DNA from 3 places in the Bacillus sp. FSL H8-0534 genome. Region 3 is predicted to be linked to each of the others. Evidence: a T-box and tRNA genes for the amino acid it is inferred to sense, from the RefSeq annotation. Region 3 holds a T-box; the other regions hold tRNA genes.
What was found. The T-box of region 3 lies ahead of thrS (threonine--tRNA ligase). A T-box ahead of a tRNA ligase gene usually reads a tRNA of that ligase, here a tRNA-Thr.
Positions count from the first base shown of each region.

Region 1: it encodes a tRNA-Thr, which carries the amino acid that the T-box ahead of thrS (threonine--tRNA ligase) is inferred to sense. The anticodon was not compared.
Region 2: it encodes a tRNA-Thr, which carries the amino acid that the T-box ahead of thrS (threonine--tRNA ligase) is inferred to sense. The anticodon was not compared.

Region 1 is NZ_JBBOUC010000001.1:2,578,014-2,587,469, reverse strand. Features, by position in the region: gene bcp (thioredoxin-dependent thiol peroxidase) at 1-283, shown strand, start outside; gene perR (peroxide-responsive transcriptional repressor PerR) at 602-1,030, shown strand; gene MHH71_RS13295 (YgzB family protein) at 1,094-1,450, opposite strand; rRNA gene MHH71_RS13290 (16S ribosomal RNA) at 1,793-3,344, shown strand; rRNA gene MHH71_RS13285 (23S ribosomal RNA) at 3,490-6,411, shown strand; rRNA gene rrf (5S ribosomal RNA) at 6,514-6,629, shown strand; tRNA gene MHH71_RS13275 (tRNA-Asn) at 6,639-6,713, shown strand; tRNA gene MHH71_RS13270 (tRNA-Ser) at 6,719-6,810, shown strand; tRNA gene MHH71_RS13265 (tRNA-Glu) at 6,821-6,895, shown strand; tRNA gene MHH71_RS13260 (tRNA-Val) at 6,901-6,976, shown strand; tRNA gene MHH71_RS13255 (tRNA-Met) at 7,001-7,077, shown strand; tRNA gene MHH71_RS13250 (tRNA-Asp) at 7,081-7,156, shown strand; tRNA gene MHH71_RS13245 (tRNA-Phe) at 7,166-7,241, shown strand; tRNA gene MHH71_RS13240 (tRNA-Thr) at 7,256-7,331, shown strand; tRNA gene MHH71_RS13235 (tRNA-Tyr) at 7,342-7,425, shown strand; tRNA gene MHH71_RS13230 (tRNA-Trp) at 7,440-7,513, shown strand; tRNA gene MHH71_RS13225 (tRNA-His) at 7,526-7,601, shown strand; tRNA gene MHH71_RS13220 (tRNA-Gln) at 7,667-7,741, shown strand; tRNA gene MHH71_RS13215 (tRNA-Gly) at 7,747-7,821, shown strand; tRNA gene MHH71_RS13210 (tRNA-Cys) at 7,836-7,906, shown strand; tRNA gene MHH71_RS13205 (tRNA-Leu) at 7,917-7,998, shown strand; gene MHH71_RS13200 (C1 family peptidase) at 8,651-9,456, shown strand, end outside.
Region 2 is NZ_JBBOUC010000001.1:2,958,335-2,967,790, forward strand. Features, by position in the region: gene MHH71_RS15060 (CdaR family protein) at 1-858, opposite strand, end outside; gene cdaA (diadenylate cyclase CdaA) at 851-1,678, opposite strand; gene rocF (arginase) at 1,929-2,822, opposite strand; gene MHH71_RS15075 (glycerate kinase) at 3,043-4,188, opposite strand; tRNA gene MHH71_RS15080 (tRNA-Ala) at 4,351-4,423, opposite strand; tRNA gene MHH71_RS15085 (tRNA-Gly) at 4,434-4,505, opposite strand; tRNA gene MHH71_RS15090 (tRNA-Lys) at 4,511-4,586, opposite strand; tRNA gene MHH71_RS15095 (tRNA-Gln) at 4,592-4,666, opposite strand; tRNA gene MHH71_RS15100 (tRNA-Tyr) at 4,732-4,815, opposite strand; tRNA gene MHH71_RS15105 (tRNA-Val) at 4,832-4,907, opposite strand; tRNA gene MHH71_RS15110 (tRNA-Glu) at 4,913-4,987, opposite strand; tRNA gene MHH71_RS15115 (tRNA-Thr) at 5,011-5,083, opposite strand; tRNA gene MHH71_RS15120 (tRNA-Asn) at 5,088-5,162, opposite strand; rRNA gene rrf (5S ribosomal RNA) at 5,171-5,286, opposite strand; rRNA gene MHH71_RS15130 (23S ribosomal RNA) at 5,389-8,310, opposite strand; rRNA gene MHH71_RS15135 (16S ribosomal RNA) at 8,456-9,456, opposite strand, start outside.
Region 3 is NZ_JBBOUC010000001.1:671,069-680,524, reverse strand. Features, by position in the region: gene rluF (23S rRNA pseudouridine(2604) synthase RluF) at 204-911, shown strand; T-box leader at 1,045-1,271, shown strand; T-box leader at 1,308-1,535, shown strand; gene thrS (threonine--tRNA ligase) at 1,582-3,507, shown strand; gene MHH71_RS03730 (ABC transporter ATP-binding protein) at 4,056-4,823, shown strand; gene MHH71_RS03725 (ABC transporter permease) at 4,835-6,715, shown strand; partial or broken gene MHH71_RS30525 (IS6 family transposase) at 6,989-7,063, shown strand; gene MHH71_RS03720 (MerR family transcriptional regulator) at 7,220-7,582, opposite strand; gene MHH71_RS03715 (SDR family NAD(P)-dependent oxidoreductase) at 7,696-8,457, shown strand; gene MHH71_RS03710 (hypothetical protein) at 8,997-9,188, shown strand.

The sequences.
Region 1 (9,456 bases), 1.9 Mb from region 3:
TCAAGAAAAAGATACGGTTATACTTGGTATAAGTCCAGATCCAGTGAATAGACATTTAAAATTTATTGAAAAGCATGATTTGCCATTCTTACTTTTAGTAGATGAAGATCATAAAGTGGCGGAACTATATGATGTATGGAAGCTGAAAAAGAATTTCGGAAAAGAGTACATGGGAATTGAAAGATCTACGTTTCTTATTAATAAAGATGGTGAACTAGTAAAAGAATGGCGTAAAGTAAAAGTGAAAGGGCATATCGAAGACATCCTTTCTTATTTAGATTAAGGTTCTGCATAAGCAAGAACTGAAGGGAATTTATTATGATGTAATTACTATGAGGCATATGTCTATACACTTGTGCTGATGTTTCATACATTAAGAGGGTAGGGCATACCTCCTCAGATGATAGTATTCCAAGTGCGATTATTTCGCACTTTTTTCTATGTAAATGTATAAAGGAAGGACAAATATACATAAGAATAAGGTTAGATGAAAAATAAACTACACAGTTATAGTAGAAATATTGACGATTGACAAGAAAAGGAGTACACTCTTTATAAGAATTATAAAATAATAATCCGTATAGAATCGGGGTGCATGACGGTGGTCAAAGAAGAATTAAAAGAAGCGCTAGAAATGCTGAAAAATACGGGTGTACGCATTACTCCACAGCGTCATGCTATTTTAGAGTACCTTGTGGAATCTATGACGCACCCAACAGCGGATGAAATTTATAAAGCGTTAGAAGGTAAGTTTCCAAATATGAGCGTTGCAACTGTTTATAATAACTTACGTGTATTTAAAGAAGTTGGGCTTGTTAAGGAATTAACTTATGGAGACGCTTCAAGTAGATTTGATTATGTTACAAGTCAGCATTACCATGTAATTTGTGAAAAGTGTGGTAAGATTGTTGATTTTCCTTATGGAGGTTTGGAAAAACTTGAAGATGAAGCTGTGAAAGCAACCGGCTTTGTTATTAATAGTCATCGTTTAGAGATTTATGGCGTATGTCCAGAATGTCATAAGGCGTAATATATAATAAAGAAAGAGGTCAACGGTTACGTTGACCTCTTTCTTTATTATATAAACTCCATTTTATGCTTTATAGCTCTTTTTATTATACCTCTCATCAAACTCTTTTCCTTCTAAATTACGATCAAGCGTTAAGGGTTGATTGCAATGCATACATGCGTCTACTCGGCCGAGCATTTTGGTAGGTTTGTTACAACTTGGGCAAATGATTTGTACGGTTTTTGTAGATAACATACCAATCCAAAAGTAAACGACGGTGCTAGCGATAACTGCTAAAAAGCCAACCATCATAAAAATGGTCATAATAATAATATTTTCGCGAAAAAATACGCCTAAGTATGCAATGAAGAGTCCGATAAATACTAAACTTAATGCAAAGGTTCGAATTTTATTGATTTTGTTCGAATATTTAATCCCCATTCCCATCACGCTCCTATAGGAATAATATAACATAAAATTTTGAATTTTTGATTTAAAAGAAGTGGGGTTTGTTAAAATGATGAAAAAAAGAAATAAACGGGATGTGAAATTTTTTTATGAAAAGTATTGACCATGTATAAACTGCATGATATATTAATAACCGTCGCTGATGCGAAACGGCAGAAAGCGAAAAAAAGAAATTAAAAAACTTAGTTGACATGGAAAAATGAAGGTGTTAACATAAGGGAGTCGCCATTGAGCGACAAACGAGTTCTTTGAAAACTGAACGAAACAAACAACGTGAAACGTCAATTTTTATTTTAGATGCTAGACAAACTAACTTTATTGGAGAGTTTGATCCTGGCTCAGGATGAACGCTGGCGGCGTGCCTAATACATGCAAGTCGAGCGAATGGATTAAGAGCTTGCTCTTATGAAGTTAGCGGCGGACGGGTGAGTAACACGTGGGTAACCTGCCCATAAGACTGGGATAACTCCGGGAAACCGGGGCTAATACCGGATAACATTTTGCACCGCATGGTGCGAAATTCAAAGGCGGCTTCGGCTGTCACTTATGGATGGACCCGCGTCGCATTAGCTAGTTGGTGAGGTAACGGCTCACCAAGGCAACGATGCGTAGCCGACCTGAGAGGGTGATCGGCCACACTGGGACTGAGACACGGCCCAGACTCCTACGGGAGGCAGCAGTAGGGAATCTTCCGCAATGGACGAAAGTCTGACGGAGCAACGCCGCGTGAGTGATGAAGGCTTTCGGGTCGTAAAACTCTGTTGTTAGGGAAGAACAAGTGCTAGTTGAATAAGCTGGCACCTTGACGGTACCTAACCAGAAAGCCACGGCTAACTACGTGCCAGCAGCCGCGGTAATACGTAGGTGGCAAGCGTTATCCGGAATTATTGGGCGTAAAGCGCGCGCAGGTGGTTTCTTAAGTCTGATGTGAAAGCCCACGGCTCAACCGTGGAGGGTCATTGGAAACTGGGAGACTTGAGTGCAGAAGAGGAAAGTGGAATTCCATGTGTAGCGGTGAAATGCGTAGAGATATGGAGGAACACCAGTGGCGAAGGCGACTTTCTGGTCTGTAACTGACACTGAGGCGCGAAAGCGTGGGGAGCAAACAGGATTAGATACCCTGGTAGTCCACGCCGTAAACGATGAGTGCTAAGTGTTAGAGGGTTTCCGCCCTTTAGTGCTGAAGTTAACGCATTAAGCACTCCGCCTGGGGAGTACGGCCGCAAGGCTGAAACTCAAAGGAATTGACGGGGGCCCGCACAAGCGGTGGAGCATGTGGTTTAATTCGAAGCAACGCGAAGAACCTTACCAGGTCTTGACATCCTCTGACAACCCTAGAGATAGGGCTTCCCCTTCGGGGGCAGAGTGACAGGTGGTGCATGGTTGTCGTCAGCTCGTGTCGTGAGATGTTGGGTTAAGTCCCGCAACGAGCGCAACCCTTGATCTTAGTTGCCATCATTAAGTTGGGCACTCTAAGGTGACTGCCGGTGACAAACCGGAGGAAGGTGGGGATGACGTCAAATCATCATGCCCCTTATGACCTGGGCTACACACGTGCTACAATGGACGGTACAAAGAGCTGCAAGACCGCGAGGTGGAGCTAATCTCATAAAACCGTTCTCAGTTCGGATTGTAGGCTGCAACTCGCCTACATGAAGCTGGAATCGCTAGTAATCGCGGATCAGCATGCCGCGGTGAATACGTTCCCGGGCCTTGTACACACCGCCCGTCACACCACGAGAGTTTGTAACACCCGAAGTCGGTGGGGTAACCTTTTTGGAGCCAGCCGCCTAAGGTGGGACAGATGATTGGGGTGAAGTCGTAACAAGGTAGCCGTATCGGAAGGTGCGGCTGGATCACCTCCTTTCTATGGAGAATTGATGAACGCTGTTCATCAATATAAGTTTCCGTGTTTCGTTTTGTTCAGTTTTGAGAGAACTATCTCTCAGAAATAAATGTATGTTCTTTGAAAACTAGATAACAGTGTAGCTCATATTTTTTAATTTTAGTTTGGTTAAGTTAGAAAGGGCGCACGGTGGATGCCTTGACACTAGGAGTCGATGAAGGACGGGACTAACGCCGATATGCTTCGGGGAGCTGTAAGTAAGCTTTGATCCGAAGATTTCCGAATGGGGAAACCCACCATACGTAATGGTATGGTATCCTTACCTGAATACATAGGGTAAGGAAGACAGACCCAGGGAACTGAAACATCTAAGTACCTGGAGGAAGAGAAAGCAAATGCGATTTCCTGAGTAGCGGCGAGCGAAACGGAATCTAGCCCAAACCAAGAGGCTTGCCTCTTGGGGTTGTAGGACATTCTATACGGAGTTACAAAGGAACGAGGTAGACGAAGCAGCCTGGAAAGGCTCGTCATAGAGGGTAACAACCCCGTAGTCGAAACTTCGTTCTCTCTTGAATGTATCCTGAGTACGGCGGAACACGTGAAATTCCGTCGGAATCTGGGAGGACCATCTCCCAAGGCTAAATACTACCTAGTGATCGATAGTGAACCAGTACCGTGAGGGAAAGGTGAAAAGCACCCCGGAAGGGGAGTGAAAGAGATCCTGAAACCGTGTGCCTACAAATAGTCAGAGCCCGTTAATGGGTGATGGCGTGCCTTTTGTAGAATGAACCGGCGAGTTACGATCCCGTGCGAGGTTAAGCTGAAGAGGCGGAGCCGTAGCGAAAGCGAGTCTGAATAGGGCGTTTAGTACGTGGTCGTAGACCCGAAACCAGGTGATCTACCCATGTCCAGGGTGAAGTTCAGGTAACACTGAATGGAGGCCCGAACCCACGCACGTTGAAAAGTGCGGGGATGAGGTGTGGGTAGCGGAGAAATTCCAATCGAACCTGGAGATAGCTGGTTCTCCCCGAAATAGCTTTAGGGCTAGCCTTAAGTGTAAGAGTCTTGGAGGTAGAGCACTGATTGAACTAGGGGTCCTCATCGGATTACCGAATTCAGTCAAACTCCGAATGCCAATGACTTATCCTTAGGAGTCAGACTGCGAGTGATAAGATCCGTAGTCAAGAGGGAAACAGCCCAGATCGCCAGCTAAGGTCCCAAAGTGTGTATTAAGTGGAAAAGGATGTGGAGTTGCTTAGACAACTAGGATGTTGGCTTAGAAGCAGCCACCATTTAAAGAGTGCGTAATAGCTCACTAGTCGAGTGACTCTGCGCCGAAAATGTACCGGGGCTAAATACACCACCGAAGCTGCGAATTGATACCTATGGTATCAGTGGTAGGGGAGCGTTCTAAGGGCAGTGAAGTCAGACCGTAAGGACTGGTGGAGCGCTTAGAAGTGAGAATGCCGGTATGAGTAGCGAAAGACGGGTGAGAATCCCGTCCACCGAATGCCTAAGGTTTCCTGAGGAAGGCTCGTCCGCTCAGGGTTAGTCAGGACCTAAGCCGAGGCCGACAGGCGTAGGCGATGGACAACAGGTTGATATTCCTGTACCACCTCTTTATCGTTTGAGCAATGGAGGGACGCAGAAGGATAGAAGAAGCGTGCGATTGGTTGTGCACGTCCAAGCAGTTAGGCTGATAAGTAGGCAAATCCGCTTATCGTGAAGGCTGAGCTGTGATGGGGAAGCTCCTTATGGAGCGAAGTCTTTGATTCCCCGCTGCCAAGAAAAGCTTCTAGCGAGATAAAAGGTGCCTGTACCGCAAACCGACACAGGTAGGCGAGGAGAGAATCCTAAGGTGTGCGAGAGAACTCTGGTTAAGGAACTCGGCAAAATGACCCCGTAACTTCGGGAGAAGGGGTGCTTTCTTAACGGAAAGCCGCAGTGAATAGGCCCAAGCGACTGTTTAGCAAAAACACAGGTCTCTGCGAAGCCGTAAGGCGAAGTATAGGGGCTGACACCTGCCCGGTGCTGGAAGGTTAAGGAGAGGGGTTAGCGTAAGCGAAGCTCTGAACTGAAGCCCCAGTAAACGGCGGCCGTAACTATAACGGTCCTAAGGTAGCGAAATTCCTTGTCGGGTAAGTTCCGACCCGCACGAAAGGTGTAACGATTTGGGCACTGTCTCAACCAGAGACTCGGTGAAATTATAGTACCTGTGAAGATGCAGGTTACCCGCGACAGGACGGAAAGACCCCGTGGAGCTTTACTGTAGCCTGATATTGAATTTTGGTACAGTTTGTACAGGATAGGCGGGAGCCTTTGAAGCCGGAGCGCTAGCTTCGGTGGAGGCGCTGGTGGGATACCGCCCTGACTGTATTGAAATTCTAACCTACGGGTCTTATCGACCCGGGAGACAGTGTCAGGTGGGCAGTTTGACTGGGGCGGTCGCCTCCTAAAGTGTAACGGAGGCGCCCAAAGGTTCCCTCAGAATGGTTGGAAATCATTCGTAGAGTGCAAAGGCATAAGGGAGCTTGACTGCGAGACCTACAAGTCGAGCAGGGACGAAAGTCGGGCTTAGTGATCCGGTGGTTCCGCATGGAAGGGCCATCGCTCAACGGATAAAAGCTACCCCGGGGATAACAGGCTTATCTCCCCCAAGAGTCCACATCGACGGGGAGGTTTGGCACCTCGATGTCGGCTCATCGCATCCTGGGGCTGTAGTCGGTCCCAAGGGTTGGGCTGTTCGCCCATTAAAGCGGTACGCGAGCTGGGTTCAGAACGTCGTGAGACAGTTCGGTCCCTATCCGTCGTGGGCGTAGGAAATTTGAGAGGAGCTGTCCTTAGTACGAGAGGACCGGGATGGACGCACCGCTGGTGTACCAGTTGTTCTGCCAAGGGCATAGCTGGGTAGCTATGTGCGGAAGGGATAAGTGCTGAAAGCATCTAAGCATGAAGCCCCCCTCAAGATGAGATTTCCCATAGCGTAAGCTAGTAAGATCCCTGAAAGATGATCAGGTTGATAGGTTCGAGGTGGAAGCATGGTGACATGTGGAGCTGACGAATACTAATAGATCGAGGACTTAACCATATAATATGAAGCAAATGTTATCTAGTTTTGAGAGAACATAAAAAAACTTATTGACTTTTTTAATCAATTAAGTATAATAGTGTTTGTCTCAAGTGAATATAGTCTGGTAATGATGGCAGAGAGGTCACACCCGTTCCCATACCGAACACGGAAGTTAAGCTCTCTAGCGCCGATGGTAGTTGGGGCCTTGCCCCTGTGAGAGTAGGACGTTGCCAGGCTAATATCATTCCGCAGTAGCTCAGCGGTAGAGCTATCGGCTGTTAACCGATCGGTCGTAGGTTCGATTCCTACCTGCGGAGCCATGATTGGAGAGCTGTCCGAGTTGGCCGAAGGAGCACGATTGGAAATCGTGTATACGTCACAAGCGTATCAAGGGTTCGAATCCCTTGCTCTCCGCCATAATATTTTTGGCCCGTTGGTCAAGTGGTTAAGACACCGCCCTTTCACGGCGGTAACACGGGTTCGAATCCCGTACGGGTCACCACTTTTGGAGGATTAGCTCAGCTGGGAGAGCACCTGCCTTACAAGCAGGGGGTCGGCGGTTCGATCCCGTCATCCTCCACCATATATAACATATGAATAGTATTGTCGCGGGGTGGAGCAGTTCGGTAGCTCGTCGGGCTCATAACCCGAAGGTCGCAGGTTCAAATCCTGTCCCCGCAACCAAATGGTCCCGTGGTGTAGTGGTTAACATGCCTGCCTGTCACGCAGGAGATCGCCGGTTCGACCCCGGTCGGGACCGCCATTTATTTCTGGCTCGGTAGCTCAGTCGGTAGAGCAGAGGACTGAAAATCCTCGTGTCGGCGGTTCGATTCCGTCCCGAGCCACCATTTTAACTAAATATGCCGGCTTAGCTCAATTGGTAGAGCAACTGACTTGTAATCAGTAGGTTGGGGGTTCAAGTCCTCTAGCCGGCACCATGTAAGTTTCGGAGGGGTAGCGAAGTGGCTAAACGCGGCGGACTGTAAATCCGCTCCTTCGGGTTCGGCAGTTCGAATCTGCCCCCCTCCACCATTTACATTTTATATAGGGGTATAGTTTAAAGGTAGAACAGAGGTCTCCAAAACCTCCAGTGTGGGTTCAATTCCTACTACCCCTGCCAAAACACAACATGGCGGTTGTGGCGAAGTGGTTAACGCACCGGATTGTGGCTCCGGCATTCGTGGGTTCGATTCCCATCAGTCGCCCCATTTTTATTTTTTAATATTTGTAAATAAAGTAGTTAATACTTGCATATAATGAATTAAAACTTCGGTGGGCTATAGCCAAGCGGTAAGGCAACGGACTTTGACTCCGTCATGCGCTGGTTCGAATCCAGCTAGCCCAGCCATTTTTGCGGAAGTAGTTCAGTGGTAGAATACAACCTTGCCAAGGTTGGGGTCGCGGGTTCGAATCCCGTCTTCCGCTCCAAAGTAATTTAATATGGCGGCATAGCCAAGTGGTAAGGCAGAGGTCTGCAAAACCTTTACCACCGGTTCGAATCCGGTTGCCGCCTTTCTCATTATGCCGATGTGGCGGAATTGGCAGACGCGCACGACTCAAAATCGTGTTCCTTCGGGAGTGTCGGTTCGACCCCGACCATCGGTATCAAAAAGACGAGTAATCGTCTTTTTTATTTGTCTTCGGATTGATTATATCGTACATATTAAGCGCTTCTTACTGCGGTAAGGAGTGCTTTTTTTGCGTTTATAGACGTTGAATTCTTAGATGACTATATTAACTCGAAGCGTGCGAGCAAATCGTTTACGCTGAGTGTGGAGGTGTAGTTGTGGTAAGACGAAGGAACGTGTTAAATGATCGCGAATTATCTTGTTGTTCACAAAAGTAAAAAGTCGTACGTAGAAACGTTTGAGGATGCGCTAAGTATTTTTACGAAGAATTGTGAGTTACGTAATTTAAGGCCTCATACGATTGGGCTTTATCGTAAGGAAGTATCTGCCTAAACCATTTACGTGAGCAAGGTATCGACAGTATAAATTTAAAGTTGTATAACGTCACAGAGGAACATAGTAAAGAAAACGTCATTTTATATATGCGTAATAAAGTAGAAAATCCTACGGAGCCCCGCGTTTAATTATAGTAAGTGACCACCATTCTCGTTGGCTTTACTCGTTTTTTTTATACGAGGAAGTCAAAGTATAACCAAGACTCTCTGTTATAGAATACATATTTTCCAATGTATATGTTAAGGATATATATTGAATGACTTTGTCTATAAGGAAAGGACGAATGTTTAAATATGAATTCAAAAGAATCAATTCTTAGCCTTACTAGTAATAATGATATTGTTAAATACCTAAATGTGAGGAAAGACCCTATCGATTTACGAGATAGAATGTTTCAAAGTTATCTTTTTAGTAATGAGGAGGATCTTCCAACTCAAGTGGATCTTCGAGAGCGAATGTCAGATGTTGTAGATCAAGGTCAACTTGGTTCTTGTACAGCAAACGCTATTGTATCCGGATTACGTGAGTATCTCTTAAAACAATCGGGACGCCCATTTGTTCTATTATCGCGCTTATATCTGTATTATCATGAACGAAAAATAGAGGGAGACATTCAAAATGATAATGGAGCTATTTTGCGAGATGGGATGAGTGTACTTGAAAAGCTGGGAGTCTGTCCTGAGAAAGATTACCCTTACCAAATAGAGCATTTTCGTGATACACCATCCTCGAAATCGGATAATGATGCATTACTTTATCGGATTGGGCAATATAGTCGTGTGCAAGATTTACCACGATTAAAATCTGCACTGGCGCATGGACTTCCAGTAGTTCTTGGTTTTCTAGTTACAAATGCCTTTTATCATTCTGATGAGGTAAGAAAAACTGGAATCGTACCTATCTCAGGGACTGATGATGTAATTATAGAAGATGGACAACCAGCAGGACATGCTGTATGTGCTGTTGGGTATGATGATGATAAAAAAGTTGTGATTATTCGAAACAGCTGGGGGACAGAATGGGGAGATGAAGGGTATTGTTATTTTCCATATGAATTATTCCAAAACGGAATTGTACAGGATATGTGGACCGGACGCTA
Region 2 (9,456 bases), 2.3 Mb from region 3:
TTCGACGCCCTCCAAGGACTTTATATTATCCAAAACATCTTTTGGGCCTGATATTGTCACTTCATTTGGTTCGATACCGATGTTTGTAACCGCTAACCCCTCTGGTAGACTTCCTCTTTTCACATAAGTTAGTGGCACAGTTTTTTCAATATTATTTGTCGCAGTTGGATTTGAAACTGGGATTGTAACATTTACTTTAGACGGTGTTGTTTGTAAGTCTAATTTCCGGCCTTCTTCATCATACAGTACAATTTCGGCTGTCTTTGTTACTGTTTTTGTTATCCCCTTCAAATCAACATACGCCCTGACAAGCGCAACTTTTGCTAGTTCCTCTTCTGTACCCATAACTTCAACAGTTCCTGGTTTGATAGTCGGTTTTTCAACCATACTTCCTTGCATTTGACTCTCATTTGAGTACTTTACTTCCACAGGAAATGACTTTTTTGCTTTCTTTTGAATCGTAACTTTAACTTTCGCCGGTTGAACTGTTGCTTTTAAATTGTTTTCCATCCCGGTATACTTTAAAGGCACATCGTATGTTCCTGTAGAATACCCACGTAAATCTAAAGATACTCCAAACTCACGTTGCGACCTTGCTGCAGTAATTACATTTTTTGGCCCTTCCAATTTTATTTTTATATACTTTGGAACACCACTTACAATATATTTATCTTCATCATAATTTACTGCTACTACAACGTTAGATACTGTCTCCGTTACATCACCTGTTGGAAAAAGTGATGCACTCGTATTCCCTGTCGTGTTTTTATCTGACAAATTCGTCGACATGTAAAGCATTAACGCCAATAGTAATGAAATTCCTTTTAAAAACCAGTGGTTCTCCATTAGCTTATCCATGACGCTTTCTCCTCCAATTCCAATTCCATAAAGATGAAGAAGTTGTCTTCACATTTCCACTAAACTCTGCTAAAAGCATCTCTTTTAACTGTTCGACTTTTAAGTCACGATGCAATTCTCCATTTTTAGTTAAAGAGATTTGGCCTGTTTCTTCTGATACAACCACTGTAATGCTATCAGTTACTTCACTAACTCCCATCGCAGCCCGGTGACGCGTTCCTAATTCTTTTGATATGAACGGGCTTTCCGATAATGGCAAATAACAAGCTGCTGCTTTAATCGTATTTCCTTGCATAATCACTGCTCCATCATGAAGCGGTGTATTAGGGATAAAGATATTAATAAGTAGTTCTGATGACACATTCGCATTTAAAGGAATCCCGGTTTCTACATAATCTCCCATTCCAGTTTCTCTAGATAATGTAATAAGCGCACCTATGCGTCGTTTCCCCATATATTCAGTTGCCTTTGCCACAGCATTCGCAACGATTTCATGCTCTTCTTCTTCCTGACCAATTCCACGGGAGAACAAACTTCCTCTTCCTAATTGTTCAAGCGCTCGTCTAAGCTCTGGTTGGAAAATAATAATTATTGCTAAAAATCCCCATGTTAAAGCTTGGTCCGTGAGCCACTGCAATGTATGCAACTCAAATAAATAACTTAATATACGAACGATAATAATAACTGTAATCCCTTTCAAAAGTTGAACAGCTTTTGTTCCTCGGATTACAAGAATTAGCTTATATATAACAAACCACACAACGGCGATATCTAATATCGTACTGAGATATTTCAAAAGGTTCATATCTCCAAAAGGCATGCTAACCCTTCCTCCTACTTATGAGCAATTTTATCCATATACTGAAATATTATTATTTTGCTCTATCTGTATGTATTTACAACAACTAGTTAATTATACCATACATGAAAGAAACGACAATTACAACGACACCCCCTTGGTGAAAATTGGTAAGATGTCGAACTTTTCTTGTAAAGCGGTATAATATAACTCATTATTATACTCTTTTTTTAAAATAAAAAAAGCAGCATTTCAGCTGCTTTTCTTACATTTATTTTAGTTTTTCACCGAATAAAGAACCCATTAAAGCTACCGCTGTTGTTGCCGTTCTATTTTTCTCATCTAAAATCGGATTTACTTCAACAAACTCAGCAGATGTAATGATATCAGCCTCCGATAACATTTCCATCGCTAAATGACTTTCACGATATGATAATCCACCAGTTACAGGTGTTCCAACTCCTGGTGCATCATGTGGATCAAGTCCATCTAAATCTAATGATAAATGAACACCATCTGTATGAGATAAATATGCAATCGTTTCTTCCATAACGGCAGTCATTCCCATACGATCAATTTCATGCATTGTAAACACTTTAATTCCTTCATTACGAATGAATTCTTTTTCACCTTCATCTAACGCGCGCGCACCGATAATAACAACGTTTTCCTTTTTAACCTTTGGATACGCTTCATATAAATTAACGAGTGAAGGATGTCCATAACCTAAACTTGCTGCAAGTGACATACCATGAATGTTTCCAGATGGTGATGTCTCTTCCGTATTTAAATCCCCATGTGCATCGTACCAAATAATACCTAAATTTTTATAGTTCTTTGCCACCCCTGCAAGTGTCCCGATAGCAATACTATGGTCACCACCTAATACAAGTGGAAAACGACCTTTTTCTATAATATGATCAACCTTACTTGCTAATTCATCACAAACATGTGCAACTTGTGTAAGGTTTCTTAATTTTGTATTTTCATCTATTTCCTGTTCTCTTTCAATACATAGGTCTCCGATATCTTCTACGTCATACCCAATATTTTGAATTCGTTCAATTACTCCTGCATAACGAATTGCACTTGGTCCCATATCAACCCCACGACGCATTTGCCCTAAGTCCATTGGAACTCCAACGATTGAAATTTCTTTCTTCATAGATAGTCTCCCCCTTTTATGCCTTCACTAAATATTTTAAATCTTTTCTATAGTCTGACTCAACTCGACATTTTTTTGTATGTATATGCACCTTATTCACCCATATCTACGTAGAAACCAATATCCTAAAGCTATTTTATGTATAAAACGAAACGCCTCCCAGGAAACCTCATTACACATGTATTCATAAATAATTGAAAGTAAAAAAACGCCTCCTATATTAGAGACGTCTTTCTGATGCTATTTTCCATACAGATGCGATATTTCGTGCGGACATTTCAATATTTTCCTTTGCTGTTATATATGCTTCCTCTAATGTCATTGGACTTGATGTGGCAGCAAACACAGCATCTATTCCTTCTTTATAAACTGAAATGTGATTAGGGAGCACGGAACCCCCAATAGCTATAACGGGTATATGAAGTTTCTTTGCCCGTCTAGCAATTCCAACTGGAGCTTTTCCATAAGCTGTTTGTACATCTATCCTTCCTTCACCTGTAAGAACTAGATCCGCTTCTTTTATATGTTCATCAAAATTTGTATAATCTAATACAATTTCAATTCCTTTTCTTAATTCCCCTTGTAGTACAGCAGCAACAGCAGCGCCTAATCCCCCCGCAGCTCCTGCACCTGCAATCTCTTCCACATCAATATGTAAATATTTTTTTAATACATGGGCATAACGCTTTAAGTTATCATCTAACTGTGCAATCATTTCTGCACTTGCTCCCTTTTGTTTTGCAAATACAAAAGATGCTCCTTTTTGTCCTGTCAAAGGATTATCTACATCACACGCCGCTTCTAGTTTTACATGTGCTAAACGAGAATCCAACTTCAATAAATCTAAAGAATCAATAGAATGTAAATTTCCACCGACAGGTTCTATTACTCGTCCATCTTTCTCTAAAAATTTTACACCTAAGGCAGAGAGCATTCCGGCACCCCCATCGTTCGTAGCACTTCCGCCAAGACCTAAAATGATGTGCTGTACGCCTTTATCCAGTGCATCTAATATAAGCTCTCCCGTTCCTTTTGTTGTTGTAATAAGAGGATTTCGCTTTTTAACTGAAACATGCTGTAATCCTGATGCTGCTGCCATTTCAATAAACGCTGTTCTTTTGTCTTGAGAAATGCCGTAAAATGCTTCTACACGCTCACCAAGTGGACCTGTTACATGAAGTGGAATAATCTTTCCCCCTGTAGCATCAACAAGGGACTGGACTGTACCTTCTCCTCCATCTCCAATCGGGACTTTTACATACTCAGCTTCAGGAAAAATTTTAGTAAATCCTTTTTCAATAGCCTTACATACCTCTATCGCTCGTAAGCTTTCTTTATATGAATCAGATGCAATAACAATTTTCAACACCGATCCCTCCATTCCCCTTATTCCAACACACTTCAATTCAAATGGTATATTTCACTCTATCTTTCTATTGTAAACGAAATGAATGGAAACTCATCCTTATTAAGCAAGATAGACAAAAAACCTTACATCAAAAGATGTAAGGTTTTTTCTAATTTATAATGGAGCCTAGCGGGATCGAACCGCTGACCTCCTGCGTGCAAGGCAGGCGCTCTCCCAGCTGAGCTAAGGCCCCGAAGTAAAAAAGCGGAAGACGGGATTCGAACCCGCGACCCCAACCTTGGCAAGGTTGTATTCTACCACTGAACTACTTCCGCGAAAATGGTGAGCCATGAAGGACTCGAACCTTCGACCCTCTGATTAAAAGTCAGATGCTCTACCAACTGAGCTAATGGCTCGTAAATGGCTGGGCTAGCTGGATTCGAACCAGCGCATGACGGAGTCAAAGTCCGTTGCCTTACCGCTTGGCTATAGCCCATTAATATTTACTAGTATGGTTGTCTTTTCAAAAAAATAAACCTTTTCAGGTTGTTTTTTTGAAAATGGTGGAGGGGGGCAGATTCGAACTGCCGAACCCGAAGGAGCGGATTTACAGTCCGCCGCGTTTAGCCACTTCGCTACCCCTCCGACATTATAAAATATATGGTGGAGGATGACGGGATCGAACCGCCGACCCCCTGCTTGTAAGGCAGGTGCTCTCCCAGCTGAGCTAATCCTCCAAAAGTGGTGACCCGTACGGGATTCGAACCCGTGTTACCGCCGTGAAAGGGCGGTGTCTTAACCACTTGACCAACGGGCCAAAAAAAATTAAAACTGTTCCCAAGCTTCCAACCGGGCTTGAACCGGTGACCTCTTCCTTACCATGGAAGTGCTCTACCAGCTGAGCTATGGAAGCATAATGGCTCCGCAGGTAGGACTCGAACCTACGACCGATCGGTTAACAGCCGATAGCTCTACCACTGAGCTACTGCGGAATAATATTGCCTGGCAACGTCCTACTCTCACAGGGACAAGGTCCCAACTACCATCGGCGCTAGAGAGCTTAACTTCCGTGTTCGGTATGGGAACGGGTGTGACCTCTCTGCCATCATTACCAGACTTATTTCATTTGAGACAATCATTATTATACTTGATTCATTTAAAATGTCAACAAGTTTTTTTATGTTCTCTCAAAACTAGATAACATTTGCTTCATATTATATGGTTAAGTCCTCGATCTATTAGTATTCGTCAGCTCCACATGTCACCATGCTTCCACCTCGAACCTATCAACCTGATCATCTTTCAGGGATCTTACTAGCTTACGCTATGGGAAATCTCATCTTGAGGGGGGCTTCATGCTTAGATGCTTTCAGCACTTATCCCTTCCGCACATAGCTACCCAGCTATGCCCTTGGCAGAACAACTGGTACACCAGCGGTGCGTCCATCCCGGTCCTCTCGTACTAAGGACAGCTCCTCTCAAATTTCCTACGCCCACGACGGATAGGGACCGAACTGTCTCACGACGTTCTGAACCCAGCTCGCGTACCGCTTTAATGGGCGAACAGCCCAACCCTTGGGACCGACTACAGCCCCAGGATGCGATGAGCCGACATCGAGGTGCCAAACCTCCCCGTCGATGTGGACTCTTGGGGGAGATAAGCCTGTTATCCCCGGGGTAGCTTTTATCCGTTGAGCGATGGCCCTTCCATGCGGAACCACCGGATCACTAAGCCCGACTTTCGTCCCTGCTCGACTTGTAGGTCTCGCAGTCAAGCTCCCTTATGCCTTTGCACTCTACGAATGATTTCCAACCATTCTGAGGGAACCTTTGGGCGCCTCCGTTACACTTTAGGAGGCGACCGCCCCAGTCAAACTGCCCACCTGACACTGTCTCCCGGGTCGATAAGACCCGTAGGTTAGAATTTCAATACAGTCAGGGCGGTATCCCACCAGCGCCTCCACCGAAGCTAGCGCTCCGGCTTCAAAGGCTCCCGCCTATCCTGTACAAACTGTACCAAAATTCAATATCAGGCTACAGTAAAGCTCCACGGGGTCTTTCCGTCCTGTCGCGGGTAACCTGCATCTTCACAGGTACTATAATTTCACCGAGTCTCTGGTTGAGACAGTGCCCAAATCGTTACACCTTTCGTGCGGGTCGGAACTTACCCGACAAGGAATTTCGCTACCTTAGGACCGTTATAGTTACGGCCGCCGTTTACTGGGGCTTCAGTTCAGAGCTTCGCTTACGCTAACCCCTCTCCTTAACCTTCCAGCACCGGGCAGGTGTCAGCCCCTATACTTCGCCTTACGGCTTCGCAGAGACCTGTGTTTTTGCTAAACAGTCGCTTGGGCCTATTCACTGCGGCTTTCCGTTAAGAAAGCACCCCTTCTCCCGAAGTTACGGGGTCATTTTGCCGAGTTCCTTAACCAGAGTTCTCTCGCACACCTTAGGATTCTCTCCTCGCCTACCTGTGTCGGTTTGCGGTACAGGCACCTTTTATCTCGCTAGAAGCTTTTCTTGGCAGCGGGGAATCAAAGACTTCGCTCCATAAGGAGCTTCCCCATCACAGCTCAGCCTTCACGATAAGCGGATTTGCCTACTTATCAGCCTAACTGCTTGGACGTGCACAACCAATCGCACGCTTCTTCTATCCTTCTGCGTCCCTCCATTGCTCAAACGATAAAGAGGTGGTACAGGAATATCAACCTGTTGTCCATCGCCTACGCCTGTCGGCCTCGGCTTAGGTCCTGACTAACCCTGAGCGGACGAGCCTTCCTCAGGAAACCTTAGGCATTCGGTGGACGGGATTCTCACCCGTCTTTCGCTACTCATACCGGCATTCTCACTTCTAAGCGCTCCACCAGTCCTTACGGTCTGACTTCACTGCCCTTAGAACGCTCCCCTACCACTGATACCATAGGTATCAATTCGCAGCTTCGGTGGTGTATTTAGCCCCGGTACATTTTCGGCGCAGAGTCACTCGACTAGTGAGCTATTACGCACTCTTTAAATGGTGGCTGCTTCTAAGCCAACATCCTAGTTGTCTAAGCAACTCCACATCCTTTTCCACTTAATACACACTTTGGGACCTTAGCTGGCGATCTGGGCTGTTTCCCTCTTGACTACGGATCTTATCACTCGCAGTCTGACTCCTAAGGATAAGTCATTGGCATTCGGAGTTTGACTGAATTCGGTAATCCGATGAGGACCCCTAGTTCAATCAGTGCTCTACCTCCAAGACTCTTACACTTAAGGCTAGCCCTAAAGCTATTTCGGGGAGAACCAGCTATCTCCAGGTTCGATTGGAATTTCTCCGCTACCCACACCTCATCCCCGCACTTTTCAACGTGCGTGGGTTCGGGCCTCCATTCAGTGTTACCTGAACTTCACCCTGGACATGGGTAGATCACCTGGTTTCGGGTCTACGACCACGTACTAAACGCCCTATTCAGACTCGCTTTCGCTACGGCTCCGCCTCTTCAGCTTAACCTCGCACGGGATCGTAACTCGCCGGTTCATTCTACAAAAGGCACGCCATCACCCATTAACGGGCTCTGACTATTTGTAGGCACACGGTTTCAGGATCTCTTTCACTCCCCTTCCGGGGTGCTTTTCACCTTTCCCTCACGGTACTGGTTCACTATCGATCACTAGGTAGTATTTAGCCTTGGGAGATGGTCCTCCCAGATTCCGACGGAATTTCACGTGTTCCGCCGTACTCAGGATACATTCAAGAGAGAACGAAGTTTCGACTACGGGGTTGTTACCCTCTATGACGAGCCTTTCCAGGCTGCTTCGTCTACCTCGTTCCTTTGTAACTCCGTATAGAATGTCCTACAACCCCAAGAGGCAAGCCTCTTGGTTTGGGCTAGATTCCGTTTCGCTCGCCGCTACTCAGGAAATCGCATTTGCTTTCTCTTCCTCCAGGTACTTAGATGTTTCAGTTCCCTGGGTCTGTCTTCCTTACCCTATGTATTCAGGTAAGGATACCATACCATTACGTATGGTGGGTTTCCCCATTCGGAAATCTTCGGATCAAAGCTTACTTACAGCTCCCCGAAGCATATCGGCGTTAGTCCCGTCCTTCATCGACTCCTAGTGTCAAGGCATCCACCGTGCGCCCTTTCTAACTTAACCAAACTAAAATTAAAAAATATGAGCTACACTGTTATCTAGTTTTCAAAGAACATACATTTATTTCTGAGAGATAGTTCTCTCAAAACTGAACAAAACGAAACACGGAAACTTATATTGATGAACAGCGTTCATCAATTCTCCATAGAAAGGAGGTGATCCAGCCGCACCTTCCGATACGGCTACCTTGTTACGACTTCACCCCAATCATCTGTCCCACCTTAGGCGGCTGGCTCCAAAAAGGTTACCCCACCGACTTCGGGTGTTACAAACTCTCGTGGTGTGACGGGCGGTGTGTACAAGGCCCGGGAACGTATTCACCGCGGCATGCTGATCCGCGATTACTAGCGATTCCAGCTTCATGTAGGCGAGTTGCAGCCTACAATCCGAACTGAGAACGGTTTTATGAGATTAGCTCCACCTCGCGGTCTTGCAGCTCTTTGTACCGTCCATTGTAGCACGTGTGTAGCCCAGGTCATAAGGGGCATGATGATTTGACGTCATCCCCACCTTCCTCCGGTTTGTCACCGGCAGTCACCTTAGAGTGCCCAACTTAATGATGGCAACTAAGATCAAGGGTTGCGCTCGTTGCGGGACTTAACCCAACATCTCACGACACGAGCTGACGACAACCATGCACCACCTGTCACTCTGCCCCCGAAGGGGAAGCCCTATCTCTAGGGTTGTCAGAGGATGTCAAGACCTGGTAAGGTTCTTCGCGTTGCTTCGAATTAAACCACATGCTCCACCGCTTGTGCGGGCCCCCGTCAATTCCTTTGAGTTTCAGCCTTGCGGCCGTACTCCCCAGGCGGAGTGCTTAATGCGTTAACTTCAGCACTAAAGGGCGGAAACCCTCTAACACTTAGCACTCATCGTTTACGGCGTGGACTACCAGGGTATCTAATCCTGTTTGCTCCCCACGCTTTCGCGCCTCAGTGTCAGTTACAGACCAGAAAGTCGCCTTCGCCACTGGTGTTCCTCCATATCTCTACGCATTTCACCGCTACACATGGAATTCCACTTTCCTCTTCTGCACTCAAGTCTCCCAGTTTCCAATGACCCTCCACGGTTGAGCCGTGGGCTTTCACATCAGACTTAAGAAACCACCTGCGCGCGCTTTACGCCCAATAATTCCGGATAACGCTTGCC
Region 3 (9,456 bases):
AAGTAGAAGGCATGCAGCGAATGTATTATTGGTATGTAGTTCAATAAGACGAACTCTTTTCTTTTAAACATGAAAATTATAGAAGACGTCAGATACCCTTTCGTGTTAATATATTTAAGTTATATTAGGAGGCTTACCCTTTTGTTATTGTACGGTAGAAGCAGTGTGAGCTTGAAATTTTTAGAAAAAAGGATGTGCCTAACTTGCGTATAAATAAATTTATTAGTGAATCTGGAAAAGCATCTAGACGCGGAGCAGATAAGTTAATTAATGAAAGAAGAGTAATTATTAACGGAAAGGTTGCAAAAATAGGTGACCAAGTACAACCAGGTGATGACGTGCGAGTAAATGGAGAGCAGCTTCGAATTGCTCGAGACCATGTGTATATCGCTTTAAATAAACCAGTAGGTATTACATGTACAAGTGAAAAGGCAGTTAAAGGTAACATTATCGATTTAGTGAATCATCCTTTACGAATTAATCACGTTGGACGTCTTGATAAAGATTCAGACGGTTTAATTTTGTTAACGAATGATGGCGATATTATTAATGAAATTTTACGTGCTGAAAATAAACATGAAAAAGAATATATTGTTTCAGTAGATAAACCGATTACGCCTGAATTTTTAAAAGAAATGGCAGCGGGTGTTAAAATTTTAGGAACAAAAACACTTCCTTGTGAAATAACACAGTTATCAAAATATGAATTCCAAATTATTTTAACACAAGGATTAAATCGCCAAATTCGTCGTATGTGTGAAGCTTTAGGTTATCAAGTATACACATTAAAACGTACGCGAATTATGAATATCCAGTTGAATAATTTACCAGTTGGGCAGTGGAGAGATTTAACGAAGAAAGAGAAAAAAAGATTATTTGCAGACTTAAACTACGAACCACAAGATTGGTAAAAAAGATAGGGGAAATCAAAAAACATGAAAATTGTTTTTGGTTTCCCTTTTTTTATTGAACAAAAAATATTTTTTGACACTTGCAAAAATAAAATGAATAGGGTATAGTAAATAACAATTAATGGATGTGTTATTAAAAGCAAAGAAAAGGACACGAGTTATTTTTAACGGTTGTACAGAGAAGGAAGGAACGCTGAGAACTTCCTAACGCAGTGAAATAACTTACCACCTTAGAGCTGCACTGGGGAAATAAAAGTATCTAGTGCCGTGTAAGCGACGTTACCGCAAAAGAAGCCATTGTATGTTTAATATGATGGGAATCTGGGTGGAACCACGAATATAAGCATATTCGTCCCTATTATTAGGGATGAGTATGCTTTTTTATTTTTAAATTCATAATAAGCGAAGAAAAGGACACGAGTTATTTTTAACGGTTATACAGAGAGGGAAGGAGTGCTGAGAACTTCCTAACGCAGTGAAATAACTTACCACCTTAGAGCTGCACTGGGGAAAATAAAAGTATCTAGTGCCGTGTAAGCGACGTTACCGCAAAAGAAGCCATTGTATGTTTAGTATGATGGGAATCTGGGTGGAACCACGGGTAAAAGCACGCTCGTCCCTATTATTAGGGATGAGTGTGCTTTTTTATTTATGAAATGGAGCGATTAAAATGAGAGAACAGATGATTAACATTATTTTTCCAGATGGTAGTGCCAAAGACTATGTAAAAGGAATTACTCTAGAAGAGATTGCAGCCTCAATTAGTTCAAGTTTAAAAAAGAAAGCAGTAGCCGGAAAGGTGAATGATCAATTATTTGACTTACGTCGAAATATCGAACAGGATGCCAAAATTCAAATTATAACTATGGATTCAGAGGAAGGAATAGAAGTTGCAAGACATACTTCTGCACATATATTAGCGCAGGCTGTAAAGAGAATATACGGTGATGTAAAACTTGGCGTAGGACCTGTTATAGAAAATGGTTTTTATTATGATATGGATCTTCCAAGTAGTATAGGTGTTGAAGACTTACCTAAACTTGAAAAAGAAATGAAGAATATTGTGAATGAAAATTTGAAAATAGAGCGAGTTGAAATCACTCGAAAAGAAGCAGAAAAGCTTTTCAAAGATGTAAATGATCACCTAAAGTTGGAGCTTTTAGAAGCAATCCCTGAAAATGAGATTGTAACGATTTATAAACAAGGAGAATTTGTTGATTTATGTCGTGGTCCACATTTACCGTCAACTGGCTACCTGAAAGCATTTCAATTAACTCACGTTTCCGGTGCATATTGGCGCGGGGATAGTAATAATCAAGTGCTTCAGCGTATATATGGCGTTGCGTTTTCTTCTCAAAAAGAATTAGAAAGCTATTTGCATTTTGTAGAAGAAGCAGCAAAGAGAAACCATCGTAAGTTAGGAAATGAACTTGAATTATTTATGTTCTCGGAAGAAGCACCAGGAATGCCTTTTTATTTACCGAAAGGACAAATCGTTCGAAATGAATTAGAGTCTTTTTTAAGAGAAATACAACAAAACTATGATTACCAAGAAGTGCGTACTCCCATTATGATGAATCAGGGGCTATGGGAAGAATCAGGGCACTGGGATCATTATAAAGATAATATGTATTTTTCAGAGGTAGACAACAAAAGCTTTGCATTAAAACCGATGAATTGCCCTGGACACATGCTTATCTTTAAAAATAAGCTACATTCATATCGCGATTTACCAATTCGAATGTGTGAATTTGGTCAAGTACATCGCCACGAATTCAGCGGTGCATTAAATGGATTATTAAGAGTTCGTACATTTTGTCAGGATGATGCACATTTATTTGTGACACCTGAGCAAATAGAAAGTGAAATAAAGTCAGTGTTAAAACAAATTGACTATGTCTATAGAACATTCGGTTTTGAATATGAAGTGGAGCTTTCAACAAGACCTGAAGATTCAATGGGTGATGATGAGTTATGGAACCAAGCTGAATCGTCTCTCGAGAATGTGCTGAAATCATTAAATTATAACTATAGAGTGAACGAAGGAGATGGCGCATTTTACGGACCTAAAATTGATTTTCATATTAAAGATGCTTTACAAAGAAGCCATCAATGTGGAACAGTTCAGCTTGATTTCCAAATGCCAGAGAAATTTGACTTGAATTATATTGATGAAAGAAATGAGAAAAGAAGACCGGTTGTTATTCACCGTGCTGTATTAGGCTCTTTTGATCGTTTCCTAGGAATACTAATTGAACATTTCGGAGGGGCATTCCCAACATGGTTGGCTCCGGTTCAAATAAAGGTGATTCCTGTTTCCAATCAAGTACATGAACAATATACAAAGGAAATTGAAGAAAAGTTAAAGAGCGTTGGCCTTCGAGCCGAACGAGATGCTCGTAGTGAAAAGCTAGGGTATAAAATACGAGAGGCACAGCTCCAAAAGATACCATACATTCTTGTTATTGGGGATAAAGAAATGGAAAATGGATCTGTAAATGTGCGTAAATATGGTGAAGAAAAATCTGAAGTGGTTTCGCTATCTGCATTTATGGAAAGTATACGGAAGGAAGTTTATAATAAAGGATCTAAGTAATAAATCATAAATCAATCGGGTTGAAACACACTACTTTAAGTAAGTAGTGTGTTTTTTACTATCATAAAGAAATTATTTGAAGTTGTTCGTCGTTAAAAATCATTTTTAACCTGTTTATTTTCTACTTTCCATCCATCATTCTTCTTTTTAATCTCTAAAACTATATTCATTCCACTAGATTCCTTGTAAAGGATATAACCATGGTCTGATTTAATATATGTCGACGGCTCTCCTCTCCATTTTTACTTATTTTAAATTATGTTTGTCTTAATATATTTAGAAGCGCCCGCTTCTAAGCAAAGTGTAGGTGGGGGATTTCAGGTTGTTATTTTTGCCCCTTACAAAAATGTAAGGTGAATGTAAGATAAATCGCAGGAAGATTGTGAGTAAAAGTGAGAATATTAAAAAAGAAAGTAAAGGATATAAGATTTTTTATCAATTTTGTTATAAAAAAATGAAAAATTAAAAAAATCTTAAGAATTTATGTAGGAGAAATCTAAGAAATGTATGACAAAGTAATGATATACAAAAGGGATGGAGTGATAGGAATGGCAACAAATGTAGTGACAGTAGAAAGTGTGGAGAAAACATATGGCAAAAGAAATGAAAGCCAGTCAAAAGCATTAAGAGGGGTATCGCTTACGATACAAGAAGGGGAATTCGTTGGGATTATGGGACCTTCTGGATCTGGAAAAACGACACTACTAAATGTAATTAGTACACTTGATCATGCGACAGGAGGAAGTGTGACGATAGCAGGCACAGATATTACTTCAATGAAGGGGAACGCTTTATCAGATTTCCGTTCTCAAAAACTGGGGTTTATTTTTCAAGATTTTAATTTGCTTGAAAATCTCTCGATCTATGAGAATATTGCTTTGCCACTTTCACTACAAGGAGTGCCTTCAAGTGAGATAAGCGGGAAAGTAAATGAGGTTGCACAGAAATTAGATATTGTTGAAATTTTAACAAAATATCCATCAGCTGTCTCTGGTGGACAAAAACAAAGAACAGCTGCAGCACGAGCTTTAGTACATAATCCGGCCATTGTATTAGCGGATGAACCAACAGGAGCACTTGATAGCAAAAATGCGAAGAGTTTATTAGAAGCGATGCAAGACTTACATGAAAATCATGGAGTAAGTATATTAATGGTAACGCATGATGCATTTAGTGCAAGTTATTGTGAGCGGATTCTATTTATTCAAGATGGGCTACTCTATAAAGAATTGAAACGCCAAGGAACACGAGAGGATTTCTATCAAGATATTTTAGGTGTGCTTGCTCATATGGGCTCAGCGGCTGAATCCAAATAGGGGGCGAGATCATGTTATTGAAATTATCACGTCATAGTATGAAAAAAATGTTAAAGGACTATCTTGTTTTGCTTGTTGGTCTTGTCATTAGTATCAGTATTTTCTATATGTTTCAAACGATGGCGATTAACAGTCAATTTACAAAAGATAATAGTATGATTAATAGTATTCGCCTTGTATTTTGGGTTGGTGCTGTCTTACTTTCCTTCATTACGGTCTTTTATATCGTATATGCGAATTCCTTTTTACTTACATTGCGCAGGAAAGAGCTTGGTATGTATATGATGCTCGGTGCAAAGAAGAAAAAAGTTGCTCAGTTATTATTTATCGAAACATTCGGTATGGGAATTATCAGCATTATTATTGGGATTATTGTAGGAATATTACTAGCAAGTGCAGCGGGGAATTTTTTAATGAATGGTTTAGAAATTTCGGCGAAAGGCTATGCACCATTTTATATACCTGCAGTTCTTGTTACATGTGGATTCTTCTTGGTCTTATTTATTATTACTGGATTTATCAATAGTATACGGTTATTGCGTCAAACTGAACTTGAGCTACTTCGTGAAGATGAAACACAAGATACAATAGAAAAGAGTAAACGTCGTGTTATCATTTTTACTGTAATGGGAGTGTTACTGTTAGGAACAGGATACTATTCTATACTGCATATAGACAAGTTACGTGAAATAGGATTTATACTAGCAACGGGTGCTACAACGATAGGGACATATTTTATTTTTAGTTCATTGTTACCATTGTTTGTAACAAAGTTAAAAAGCAACAAAAAACGAAATGAAACAGGTTTAAATAGTTTTACATATGCTCAGCTTCGTTTTCGAATAAATAGTTTATCTCGGGTACTTGGGACTGTCGCGATGCTAATTGCACTTGGTGCAGGGGCGATGACAGCTGGAATGGCTTTTCAAAAAAATGTTGGTATTATGACGGATTTTTCTCGAGTCTATGATGCGACAATTCATGATCCGAATGAAAAAGATATAGCGGCATTAAAACAAATGAAAATTGAAGAGCAACGAACTTATAAATATAAAGTGGACGGGGAAGCAGTCTATTATTTACGAGAAAATTTAACTACAAAGCCACCACTCATTTCTGATCATCAAGATACAAAGAATGTCAAAGAGCCTGTACGTAAACGTGTAAAAGAACCATTAATGGAACCTCTTTATACATCTATGGAAGCACCTGAGGCAGCAAGTAAACTTCCACATATGCCAAGTGATTGGAATGATGCAATCATAAGAGAAGTTCAAGTTACACACAATCAATTCAACGGGAAACCTGTTCGAATTGCAGATAAGGACCATTATAAAAACATTCAAGGAACAGAACATAGTGTCACGCTAGTGCAAGTGGATGACTTACAAAAATATAAACCGTTGTTAATAGATATTGATCAACGACAAAAAGAGTTAGTAGAAAAAGCAAAAGGCGGAAAAGTAGAATTATATACAAAAATGACAACTTACCAATTTATGAATAGTTTCATGAGCGGTACGATGTTTATGGGGTTCTTCCTTGGAGTTGCATTCTTAGCTATGATGGCGAGCTCTCTTATGTTTAAAATTTTAACAGGAGCTTCTCGTGATGTACGTCGCTATGAAATGCTTCGAAAAATTGGAGTACGCCGTAGTATGTTGTCGCGTAGTATCTATAAAGAAATTTCATATCTCTTTATCTTCCCGGCTATCATTGGTATTTCACATATTTTAGTAGGACTTAACTTGTTCCGCCTCTTCTTAGTTGATCCGTTTGTAAAAGTGTGGATGCCAATTGGAATTTTTCTTATTATTTATGTTGTATATTACTGGATAACGGTGCAACTATATAAAGGAATGGTTTTGCCAAAAGAACAAGTTTCAAAGTAATAATGAATGAGATAATTTACTGGCAGAATGAAAAAACACGCTTACTTTCATTATCAAGACCTAAAAGTTAAAAATCCTCAAAAAATAAAGGTAAGTACATATTAGTTATGTTAAATATGTACTTACCTCTTATTTCTCCTTAAACTAAGGCTCCACATAGGCTTAGTTATTTCAATGTGCTTCTAATGGAATATTCCCAATATCCGAAACAGGTTCTGTTGCAAAGTTTTCTAAATGAGACCACACTCTAGAAAAAAAGAGTAAGGAGAAACACAAATGCGAAGTTTTCAAAGAGACTCCGTCTTTTCAACGTACAATGAACTTCAACAATTACTGGCTACTTCCTAAACATTGTTCCTCATTTACCAACCTGTTTATGCTTTTTTCAAACTTTGCAACAGAACCCTCAATTTTTATATTTATTGGACAGATGATTACTCCAAAATCGATGGATGCTCCTTCTACCCCATGGAGATGTGGTGATTACCCTTATAGAGCCTGCATCTAATCTCGTTTACTGATGAAATCTTTATAAGCGGCAATTTTATATTCAAGCATCTCATCTGCAGCTTTTAATGTTCTGATTTGTTTCTTAATAGCGTCTTTATGTTCTTTTAAAAGGCTTAATCGCTCTAGTGTAGTATGTTCTCCTTCTAAAACTAATGAAGCATACTTCTTTATTTTCGCGATAGGCATTTGTGTTTCTTTTAACTTGATAACAAATTGTAGCCATTTAATATGTGAATCGTTATATCGCCTGTCTCCGCTGGCATCACGAACCGGAGTTATAATTTTTTCCTTTTCGTAATACCGCAATGTATGTGTACTTATCCCTAAAATTTTAGCCACTTCACCAATGGTGTGCATAAGAAACCTCCAGATTAATTTTTTTCTTGACTTAGAGTTAACTCTAATCATTATAATCAACTCATAGTTCGTTCACAATAAAATCAATTGGATAAAATTCAGGAGGGATTTATATGAAATATACAGTTATTACGGGTGCCAGTTCAGGAATTGGGTATGAAACGGCTCTTGCTTTTGCGGCTCGCGGAAAAAACTTAATCATAGCAGCTCGCAGAACGGAGGAATTGGAAAAGCTAAAATCAAAAGTGGCTGACGTTAACGCAGACCTGGATGTTGTCATTCGAACTGTTGATTTATCTGTTACCACAAATGTTTATGCATTCTACGAAAGTCTTCAGGACTATCAGATCGAGACCTGGATCAACAATGCTGGATTTGGAAACTTTGCTTCCGTTGGGGAACAAAATTTAAATAAGATTGAGACGATGCTTCATTTGAATATTGAAGCCTTAACCTTGTTGTCCTCTCTTTATGTGCGTGACTATGCAGATGTTAAAGAAACGCAAATCATCAATATTTCTTCAGGAGGAGGATATCTGATTGTTGCCGATGCTGTGACCTACTGCGCGACAAAGTTCTATGTAAGTGCCTTTACAGAAGGGCTTGCACAAGAATTGAAAGGAAAAGGGGCAGCCATGCAAGCAAAAGTCTTGGCTCCTGCTGCAACAGAGACCGAATTTGCAAAACGCTCCTATGATGTTGATAATTTTGAATATGATGGTATTGTTCCAAAGTTCCATACAGCTGAACAAATGGCCGGTTTCTTACTGGATTTATATGACAGTGAGAAGGTGGTAGGAATTGTGAATGGAGAAACGTATGACTTCGAATTAAGAGATCCGATTTATCCGTATGTGACGCGGACAAGAAACTAGTCTTTTAAAATCCAAACATAACAAAAAGCCGATAGTTCCTTAGCGTATATTTTCGTTAAAATGTGGCGGTAATTCTAGTAAATCTTTTGCATTTACGATAGATATATTAAAAATAATCATTTAGTTTTAACACAATATTATCGTTGGTATCAAGTATATGAAGTTTCGCTTAACAAAGCTCGTCTAGAAAATCAGTTAGACATTTTAGAGGATGAAATTGAAATTTTATCAAGCTGGAACTTCGAAAGGTAAAATTGGTTTAGTAGACAGATTAAAAATGTTTGAAGGATGGAAAAATGCGCATCATGTTGAAAACACATCAATCAGTTGAACGATGAGGTACTTTCATTAGAAGCTAATATTCTTTATCAAAATATACGTCCAGATAATAGTAGATAAAGCTGATTCATTATTCGACAATTCCGAAACTTCTAGATAACGAATTACCTCTTTTTACAAAAGTGCATTTAGAACCAACAGGTACTGTAGAAAATCCACAATTTAAATCTGCCTATGCAGAAAATAGAGCAAAATCATTTATGCATTACTGGTTATATTTAATGAAAACAGCATCTGTGAACAGTGACAAATTCAAAGAACTATTAACAGATCAAATTGAGTTAAATTTAAGTACGACTTCTAAAGTTAATACATTAAAAGGGTTTAATGAATGGTTAGCAACCATTTCTAACCAAGTAAAACAAAGCGGACATTATCCGGAAAATTTCTAGTTACAGAAAATGTAAATAACACGATAAATGCTTCTGTAGATTTTGAATGGGAAGGTATGTCTGCTGTGAATAAGCCAATGATTGCGGAAACACATCATGAATGGGATACTTGAAAATAATTTAGATGAGCGATTTACTCGTATGAAAATGATGAAAGCAATTCAGACAAAGCCATTTCAAACAGTAGAATAATTTAAAATATAGCTTTTTTCTTTTATGATAGATAAAAGAAAAAGGCTACAGGCTTGATACGAACAAAAAAAGAAAA